2 linked regions of the Actinoplanes teichomyceticus ATCC 31121 genome follow. The protein of the gene in region 1 interacts with the protein of each later gene in a pairwise test. Links are inferred from orthologs where the notes say so. Each region holds a gene or a part of one and is shown on either strand. Other genes may lie near its edges.

The links. The genes of interacting proteins can lie anywhere in the genome.
Region 2: the proteins of ACTEI_RS03275 (region 1) and rlmB interact in binary tests that used the Escherichia coli proteins (3 or more experiments, as listed by UniProt). The link is inferred for Actinoplanes teichomyceticus ATCC 31121 from one-to-one orthologs.

Annotation. Positions count from the first base shown.
Region 1 is NZ_CP023865.1:695,750-700,192, forward strand. The notes cover bases 1-2,821. They hold ACTEI_RS03275 (NAD(P)H-hydrate dehydratase), read left to right. Parts: upstream 1-595; coding sequence 596-2,047; downstream 2,048-2,821. Other genes in these bases: ACTEI_RS03265 (hypothetical protein), read right to left, coding at 1-87; ACTEI_RS03270 (holo-ACP synthase), read left to right, coding at 215-583; alr (alanine racemase), read left to right, coding at 2,096-2,821. In the rest of the region: more of alr, read left to right, coding at 2,822-3,214; tRNA (adenosine(37)-N6)-threonylcarbamoyltransferase complex ATPase subunit type 1 TsaE, read left to right, coding at 4,404-4,443. UniProt on the Escherichia coli protein: Bifunctional enzyme that catalyzes the epimerization of the S- and R-forms of NAD(P)HX and the dehydration of the S-form of NAD(P)HX at the expense of ADP, which is converted to AMP.
Region 2 is NZ_CP023865.1:7,875,523-7,880,230, forward strand. Bases 947-3,945 are described here. They hold rlmB (23S rRNA (guanosine(2251)-2'-O)-methyltransferase RlmB), read right to left. Parts: upstream 3,009-3,945; coding sequence 1,884-3,008; downstream 947-1,883. Other genes in these bases: ACTEI_RS34725 (ABC transporter ATP-binding protein), read right to left, coding at 947-1,398; cysS (cysteine--tRNA ligase), read right to left, coding at 3,008-3,945. Outside these bases: ACTEI_RS34720 (alpha/beta hydrolase), read left to right, coding at 1-197; more of ACTEI_RS34725, read right to left, coding at 310-946; more of cysS, read right to left, coding at 3,946-4,423; ACTEI_RS34745 (S8 family serine peptidase), read right to left, coding at 4,502-4,708. UniProt on the Escherichia coli protein: Specifically methylates the ribose of guanosine 2251 in 23S rRNA.

The DNA of each region.
Region 1 (4,443 bases):
CGCCTCCCGCACCCGCGACGCGGCGCCGGCGACCGCGGAGGCGGCACGGCGCAGCTGACCGGTGTCCACGTCGAGATCGGGATTCATGGCGGCAACCTCCTGGGCCGGGGACGGACGCGCCGACGGTAGGCGGTTCCCGAAGCCGCCGGGGACCCCTGTGGACAACGCTGCGCAGCATGTCCACAGGGCGGCGGGGACCGTTAGGGTGTCCGTTGTGATCGTGTCTGTCGGCATCGACGTCGTCCTGGTGGACCGCTTCGCCCGTGCGCTCGATCGGACCCCGCTGCTCGCCGACCGCCTGTTCACCGAGGCGGAGCGGCTGACCGGGTCGGGCAACCCGCGCTCGGCGGAGTCGCTGGCCGCCCGGTTCGCCGCCAAGGAGGCGGTGGCCAAGGCGCTGGGCGCCCCGGCCGGGCTGCGCTGGCACGACTGCGAGATCGTCAGCGACCCGGACGGCCGTCCCTGGTTGACCGTTTCGGGTACGGTCGCCGCCGCCGCGACCGAGCGCGGCATCAGCCGGTGGCACCTGTCGCTGTCGCACGACGGCGGGATCGCGTCCGCGATGGTGGTCGCCGAGGCCTAGGAGGGACGACGCATGCGGCAGGCATGGCGGGTCGCGGACGTACGCGCGGCGGAGCAGACCCTGATGGCGACGCTGCCGGAGGGCACGCTGATGCGGCGGGCCGCGGCCGGCCTGGCCCGGCGCTGCGCGCTGCTGCTCGGGGACACCGGCGGCGTCTACGGCGCCCGGGTGCTGCTGCTGGTCGGCAGCGGCGACAACGGCGGCGACACGCTCTACGCCGGCGCGGCGCTGGCCGCCCGCGGCGCTCAGGTGCGTGCACTGCTGCTCACCCCGGACCGGGTGCATCTGGCCGGGTTGGCCGCGCTGCGCCGGTCCGGTGGATTCACCACGACCGACCTGCCCGCCCGGGCCGACCTGGTGCTCGACGGCATCGTCGGGATCGGCGCGGCCGGCGGTCTGCGCCCGGCGGCCGCGGCGCTGGTGAGCCGGCTCGGCGAGCTGCGCGGCCGGACCGGGCAGCGGCCCCCGGTGGTGGCCGTGGATGTGCCCAGCGGGGTGGCCGTGGACACCGGCGACGTGCCGGGCGAGGCGGTGACCGCGGACGTCACGGTGACCTTCGGCTGCCTGAAGCCGGCCCACGTGGCCGGTCCGGCGGCGCCCCGCTGCGGGCAGGTCGAGCTGGTCGACATCGGGCTGGGACCGGTGCTGGTCACCGATCCGGCGGTGCGGGTGGCCGAGGCGGCCGACGTCGCGGCCTGGTGGCCCCGGCCGGGGGCGGCCTCGGACAAGTACACCCGCGGCGTGGTCGGCCTGGCCACCGGCTCGGCGCGGTACCCGGGCGCCGCGCTGCTGTCCACGGCCGGGGCGCTGGCGGGGCCGGCCGGGATGGTGCGCTACGCCGGCAGCGCCCACCGGGAGGTGGTCCGCGCCCACCCGTCGGTGGTGGCCGCGCCGCGGGTGGGCGACGCCGGCCGGGTGCAGGCCTGGGCCTGCGGCTCCGGGCTGGGCACCGACCACGCCGCGCGTACCGAGCTGCGCAGCGTGCTGGCCACCCCGCTGCCGGTGCTGCTGGACGCGGACGCGATCACCCTGCTGGTCGGCGGCGAGCACGCCGAGGACCTGCGCCGGGACGCGCCGCTGGTGCTGACCCCGCACGACGGCGAGTTCAAGCGGCTGGCCGGGGAGGCGCCGGGCGCCGACCGGATGGGCGCGGCGGCCCGGCTGGCCGCCTGGACCAATGCCGTGGTGCTGCTCAAGGGCGACCGGACGATCGTGGCGTCCCCGGGCGGCGAGATCTGGGCCAATCCCACCGGCACCGCGGCGCTGGCCACCGCGGGCAGCGGCGACGTCCTGGCCGGCTTGCTCGGGTCGCTGCTGGCGGCCGGCGTGCCGGCGGTCCGGGCGGCGGTGGCCGCGGCGTACGTGCACGGCCTGGCGGGCCGCCACGCGGCGCTGGCCGGGCCGGTGACCGCGCCGGACATCGCCGCGGCCGTGCGCCCGGTCCTGGCCGCTCTGCTGGGGTGACCACCCGGTCCGGGGGAAACTGTCGTACCCCTCAGTAGGGTGGATGGCATGTGGCAGGCCGAAGTCCGTGTCGATCTGGACGCCATCCGGGACAATGTCGCGATGCTGCGCGCCGGCACCTCCGCCGAGGTGCTGGTCGCCGTCAAGGCCGACGGCTACGGCCACGGCATGGTCCCGGCCGCCCGGGCCGCGGTGGCCGGCGGCGCGACCTGGCTCGGGGTGGCCACCCTCGACGAGGCGCTCCAGCTGCGCCGGGCCGGTCTCGAGGCGCGGGTGCTGGCCTGGCTGATCGCGCCCGGGCTGCCGCTGCACGAGGGGGTCGCGGCCGGGATCGACCTGAGCGCCGCCACCCCCGGCCTGCTCGGCGAGCTGGTCACGGCCGCGCGCCGGGCCGGGCGGACCGCCCGGGTGCACCTGAAGCTGGACACCGGGCTGGCCCGCGGCGGGGCGGCGCCCGCCGGGTGGCCGGCGCTGTTCGAGGCGGCGGCCAAGGCGCAGGCCGACGGCGACCTGGAAGTTGTCGGGGTGTGGAGCCACCTGGCGTGCGCCGACGACCCGGGGCACGAGTCGATCGACCGGCAGCTCGCCGCCTTCACCGCCGGGCTGGCCCTGGCCGGGGAGTATGCGCTGACCCCGCGGTACCGGCACATCGCCAACTCGGCGGCCACCCTGACCCGTCCGGACGCCCACTTCGACCTGGTCCGGGTCGGCATCGCGGCGTACGGGCTGTCCCCGATCGCCGGCCGCACCTACGGGCTGCGCCCGGCGATGACCGCCCGCGCCCGGGTGACCATGACCAAGCGGGTGCCGGCCGGCCAGGGCGTGTCGTACGGCCTGACCTACCACACCGCCGCGGAGACCACCCTGGCCGTCGTCCCCCTGGGCTACGGCGACGGGGTGCCCCGGCACGCGTCCAGCGCCGGCCCGGTGCGGATCGGCGGGACCACCGCGCGGATCGCCGGCCGGGTCTGCATGGACCAGGTGGTGGTGGACGTCGGCGACGCCCCGGTGGCGCCCGGCGACGTGGCCACCCTGTTCGGCCCGGGCGACGACGGCGCCCCGACCGCCGACGACTGGGCGGCGGCGACCGGCACCATCAACTACGAGATCGTCACCCGGTTCGGCAGCAGCCGGGTGCCCCGGGTCTACACCGGGGAGGTCGCGTGAGCCCGTCGCGGGCGGCGCGGCGGGCCGGGGTGGCCGGCGCCGTGCTCGGTGTCGCGGCGGCCGGGCTGGCCACCGCGTTCGCCGTCGAGCGGGTGCTGGTGCGCCGCTCGGTCAACAAGCCCGGTGACCCGTATGTCGACGAGCCGTTCGGCGCGCAGCCGTTCGACGAGCAGCTGACGGTGACCGCGGCGGACGGCACGGAGCTGCACGTGGAGATCGTGCTGCCCGGGCAGCCGGGCGCGCCCGCGGCAGGGCGGCCCGGCGTGGCCGGGGAGGGGCGCGCGGGCGTGGCCGGGGAGGGGCGCGCGGGCGTGGCCGGGGAGGGGCGCGCGGGCGTGGCCGGGGAGGAGCGCGCGGGCGCGGACGAGGGGAAGCCGACGATCGTCTTCGTGCACGGCTTCGCCCTGGACATGGGCACCTTCTACTTCCAGCGCAAGGTGCTCGCCGAGCGCGGCGAGCACCGGCTGGTCTTCTACGACCAGCCCGGGCACGGCCGCTCCAGCAAGCTGCACTCCGGGACGTACGACATCGCCGCCCTGGGCCGGTCGCTGGCCGCGGTGCTCGACGCGACCGTTCCGGACGGGCGCATCATCCTGGTCGGGCACTCGATGGGCGGCATGACCATCATGGCGTTCGCCGAGCAGTACCCGGAGTGGTTCGGCAACCGGGTGGTCGGCGTGGTGCTGATGTCCACCTCGGCCGGCCTGTTCGACAAGGCCACGCTGGGTGTGACGAACGTGGTGGCCCGGGCCAGCGCGCCGTTCTTCCCGCTCTGGGACAAGGCGGCCCGGCTGGGCGGCGGCACCATCGACCGGGCCCGGGTGGCCTCCTCCGACCTGGCCTGGCTGCTCACCCGGCGGTACGGCTTCGGCGAGGCCCGGCCCAGCCCCACGCTGGTCACCTTCGTGGAGAGCATGAACTCCCGCACCTCGGTGGAGACGCTCACCAAATATCTGAACACGCTCTACCGGCACAGCCGGCTGCCGGCGCTGTCCGCGCTGCGCGGCGTCCCGGTGCTGGTGGTCGTCGGCACCCGGGACTACCTCACCCCGGTCACTCACTCCGAGCAGATCATCGAGCAGCTGCCCGAGGCCGAGCTGCTGAAGGTCGAGAACAGCGGGCACGTTGTGATGCTGGAGAAGGCCGACGAGGTGAACGCGGCCCTGATCCCGTTCCTGGAGAAGATCTCGTGAAGCTGACCACCGTCGAACAGACCCACGCGTTCGGCC
Region 2 (4,708 bases), 7.2 Mb from region 1 along the record:
TCGCCTACGCGACCGCCCTGTTCCACGCCGGCATCCCGGTCGAACTGCACATCTATCCCCGCGGGCGGCACGGGCTCGGCCTGGCGGACGGCGTCGCCTACGGCGCGCACGGCGACCTCCACATCCCGCACACGGCGCGCTGGGCACCGGCGTGCGAGGCGTGGCTGCGGGCGGAGGGATTCCTCCCGGCCGGCTGAGCCGGCCACGGACGCCGTCCCGCCGGTCCGGACCGCTCCCGGCCGGCGGAGAACGTCCGTACCCACGGAAAAGGCCGCCCGGCGACGGGCGGCCTCACCGTGGAACGTCAGATCAGACCCGGACGCCGGTACCGGCGTGGAAGACGTGGATCGCCTCCGGGTTCGGCTTGATGTAGACGGTCTCGCCCATGTGCGGCATGTAGCGCCGCTCGGTCCGGACCACGAACCGCTCCGAGCCGCCCGCCAGGTCGGCGTGGCCGTACACGTTCGCGTCCGAACCCAGGTCCTCCACCAGGTCGACCTTGATCGGCAGCGCGCCGGCCGACTCGGTGACGACGGCGGCGGCCTCCGGGCGGAAACCGATGGTGACCTTGCCGTCCCCGCCGTTCTGCGCGGTGGCGACCTGCTCGCGGGTCAGCGGGACGGTCAGCGCGCCGAAGCTGGCGCCCGCCTCGGTCAGCGGCACGGTCTTGATGTTCATGGCCGGGGAGCCCATGAAGCCGGCGACGAAGACGTTGCCGGGGGTGTCGTAGAGCGCCCGTGGGGTGTCCACCTGCTGCAGCACGCCGTCCAGCATGACCGCCACCCGGTGCCCCATGGTCATGGCCTCGACCTGGTCGTGGGTGACGTAGACGGTGGTGACACCGAGCTTCGCCTGCAGCGTGGCGATCTGCGAGCGGGTCTGCACACGCAGCTTCGCGTCCAGGTTCGACAGCGGCTCGTCCATGAGGAACACCTGCGGCTGCCGGACGATCGCGCGGCCCATCGCGACACGCTGACGCTGACCACCGGAGAGCGCCTTCGGCTTACGCGACAGGTACTCCTCCAGCTGCAGCAGCGAAGCCGCCTCCTTGACCGCGCGGTCGATCTCCGCCTTCGGCGTCTTGCGCAGCTTCAGGGCGAACGCCATGTTCTCGTACACCGTCATGTGCGGGTACAGCGCGTAGTTCTGGAACACCATGGCGATGTCACGGGACTTCGGCGGCAGGTGGGTGACGTCCTTGTCGTTGATCAGGATGCGGCCGCGGTCGACATCCTCCAGGCCGGCGAGCATGCGCAGGCTGGTGGACTTACCACAACCGGACGGGCCGACCAGGACGAGGAACTCGCCGTCGCCGATCTCGAGGTTCAGCTCGTTGACCGCGGGGCGCTCGGAACCCGGGTAGATCCGGGAGGCCTTCTCGTACGTGACGGTAGCCATGGTGAATCGACTTCCTTTCCACCGGCAGGAACGTGCCGGACGATCCGAGTAGAAGGAACAGCCCCGCCACCGTATTTGTTTTTGACCGACCTGCCAAGATGGCGGCCGCGGGTCGGGACGTTATGCTGAGGCCATTCGCCCCTGTAGCTCAGCTGGCCAGAGCACCCGTCTTGTAAACGGGAGGTCGTCGGTTCGATCCCGACCGGGGGCTCGGCGGCGGCCGCCCGGTGTCCGCGGAGTGCGCGGACCTCGGCCGCGCACGCATTCTGCCCGGGGCCGACCCCCGTACCCCCGCGTTACGGAGGTTGCGGCGGCTGGGCCGGGTCGGGCTTCGTTCCTCGCCCGATTCGGGTTGCTGCCGGTGCGGCGGAAGTGACGCCCGGAGTCGCTCGGGTCTGCTGGGGGCGACGCCGGGGGAATTCCGGCTGGCGGAGACATGGAAAAGGGCCCGGCGGTTGATCGCCGGGCCCTTTTTCCGTACGACGTCAGGCCCGCATGCGGCGGCGGGACACCTCGGCGAGGGTGACGGCGGCGGCGACGCTGGCGTTCAGCGACTCCACGTCGGAGGCCATCGGGATGCGCACCCGCAGGTCGCAGGTCTCGCCGACGAGCCGGGACAGGCCCCGCCCCTCCGAGCCGACCACCACGATCAGCGGCCCGATCGCCGCCTCCAGCTGGTAGAGGTCGGTCTCGCCGTCGGCGTCCAGGCCGATCGCGGTGAAACCGGCCTTCTGCGCCGACTTGATCGCCCGGGTCAGGTTGACGACCTGGGAGACCGGCACGCGGGCGGCCGCGCCGGCGCTGGTGCGCCAGGCGGTCGCGGTGATGCCGGCGGCCCGCCGCTCGGTCAGGAACACGCCGTGCCCGCCGAACGCGGCCACCGACCGGATCACCGCGCCCACGTTGCGCGGGTCGGTGATCCCGTCCAGGGCCACCAGCAGCGGCGACGTCTGCTCCAGGGCGGCGGCGACCAGGTCGTCGAAGTCCTCGTACGCGAACGGCGGCACCTGCAGGCCGACACCCTGGTGCAGCACCCCGCCGGTCATCCGGTCCAGCTCGTTGCGGCTGACCTCCAGGATCGGGATGCCCCGGTCGGCGGAGGTCCGGACGATCTCGGCGACCCGCTCGTCGATGTCGATGCCCTGCGCCACGTACAGCGCCGTGGCCGGCACCAGCGCGCGCAGCGCCTCCACCACCGGGTTGCGGCCGAGCAGCAGCTCGGGGCCTTCCTTGGTGGGGTTGGACTTGCGGCCCGGCGCGACCCGCGGGCCGCGCGGACCGGCCGCCCGGCCACCCCGCACGGCGCTGGGACGGCTGACACCGGCGCCCCGGCCACCGCCGCGACCCCACGTGGTGTCCTTGGTACCGGGCATGCCGACCTTGGGCGCGCGGCCCTCGGCCGCCGCCGCGCGGCGCTCCTTCTCCTGCTTGCGCGCGGTCTTGTCGGGCAGTTTCTCGGTGCCCGAGTACGCCTTGTGCCAGGGCCGCTCGTCGGCCGGCAGGGTCTTGCCGCGCCCCTTGAGCCTGGCGCGGTTCTTGCCGCCCGAGCCGACCGGGGCGCCCTTCTTGGCGGTCGCCCGCTTGCTCGCGTTCTGTGAATTACCCGGCATCAGTGCTGCTCTCCTACCGTCCAGCGCGGACCGGCCGGAGTGTCCTCCACCTGAATACCCGCGTTCTTGAGCTGGTCGCGCACCTGATCGGCGGCCGCCCAGTCCTTCCGTGCCCGGGCCTGCGCCCGCTGTTCCAGAGCCAGGGCGACCAGCGAGTCGACCACCGGCTTCAGGTCGTTGCCGCCCTCGCCGCCACCCCAGGCGTCGTCGAGCGGGTCGAGGCCCAGCACCCCCAGCATGGCGCGGACCGCGGTCAGCGCGCCGCGGATCGCCGGCTCGTCACCGGCGGTCAGGGCGGTGTTGCCCTCCCGGATGGTGTCGTGCACCACCGCGAGCGCCGCCGAGGTGTTCAGGTCGTCGTTCATCGCCTCGGCGAACGCCGGCGGGACCGCCTTGGGCCGGCCCGGGCCGACGATCTCGGCCGCGCGCTGCACGAAACCCTCGATCCGCTTGTACGCCACCGCGGCCTCGCGCAGCGCGTCGTCGGTGTAGTCGATCCGCGAGCGGTAGTGCGGGCTGCCCAGGTAGTAGCGCAGCTCGACCGGGCGGATGCCGGCCTCGGTCACCGCGGTCAGGTCGATCACGTTGCCCAGCGACTTGCTCATCTTGGAGTCGCCCAGGTTCAGCAGCGCGTGGTGCACCCAGAACCGGGCGAACCCGAGCCCGGCCGCCCGGGACTGGGCCTGCTCGTTCTCGTGGTGCGGGAAGGTCAGGTCGAGGCCGCCGCCGTGGATGTCGAACTCGTCGCCGAGATAGCGCCGGGCCATCGCGGAGCACTCGATGTGCCAGCCGGGACGGCCCCGCCCCCACGGGGACGGCCAGTACGCGTCCTGCGGCTCGTCCGCCTTGACGCCTTTCCACAGGGCGAAGTCGCGCACGTCGCGCTTGTCGCGCTCCGGCGCGTCGCCGGCCGACCGCATGTCGTCCGGTTTCTGCCCGGACAGCGCGCCGTACTCCGGGAAGGAGCCGACGTCGAAGTAGACGTCGCCGTTGGCGGCCGCGGACGGGTACGCGTGACCGCGCTCGATCAGCGCGGCGATCAGGTCGTGCATCTCGGTGATGTGCCCGGTGGCCAGCGGCTCGTAGGTGGGGGCCAGCACGTTGAGCGCGCGGTAGTCGCGGTCCAGCAGGAGCCGGTTCGCGTAGGCGATGGCCCAGTACGGCCTCTGCTGCTCCAGCGACTTCTGCAGGATCTTGTCGTCCACGTCGGTGACGTTGCGGACGAAGGCGACCTCCAGCCCGGTGTGCAGCAGCCAGCGGCGCAGCACGTCGTAGTTGACGGCGGACCGCAGGTGACCGATGTGCGGAGGTGACTGCACGGTGACGCCACACAGGTAGATCCCCACCTGACCGGGCGTCATCGGGACGAAGTCCCGGACCGATCGGGTCGCGGTGTCGTACAGGCGCAGAGTCACCGTACAAGGGTACCGACCCGGCGCCGGGGACGACCGCCCCGCCCGCGGGACACGGACGGGGCGGTCGTCGAGGGACGATCAGCGGCCGCCGACCGCCGCGTACGCGTCCACGATGCCGTGGCCGTAGAACCCGTTGAAGTTCGTCCCGCCCTCGCAGAGCGCGTCGAACTCGGCCGGGCGGCCCTCCTGCGCGTAGCTCTGCAGGCGCGGCTCCGGGCACGCGTGCTCGACGGCCGTGCGGTACAGGATCCGCTCGACCACGCTCGGCAGCAGGATCTTGCCGCC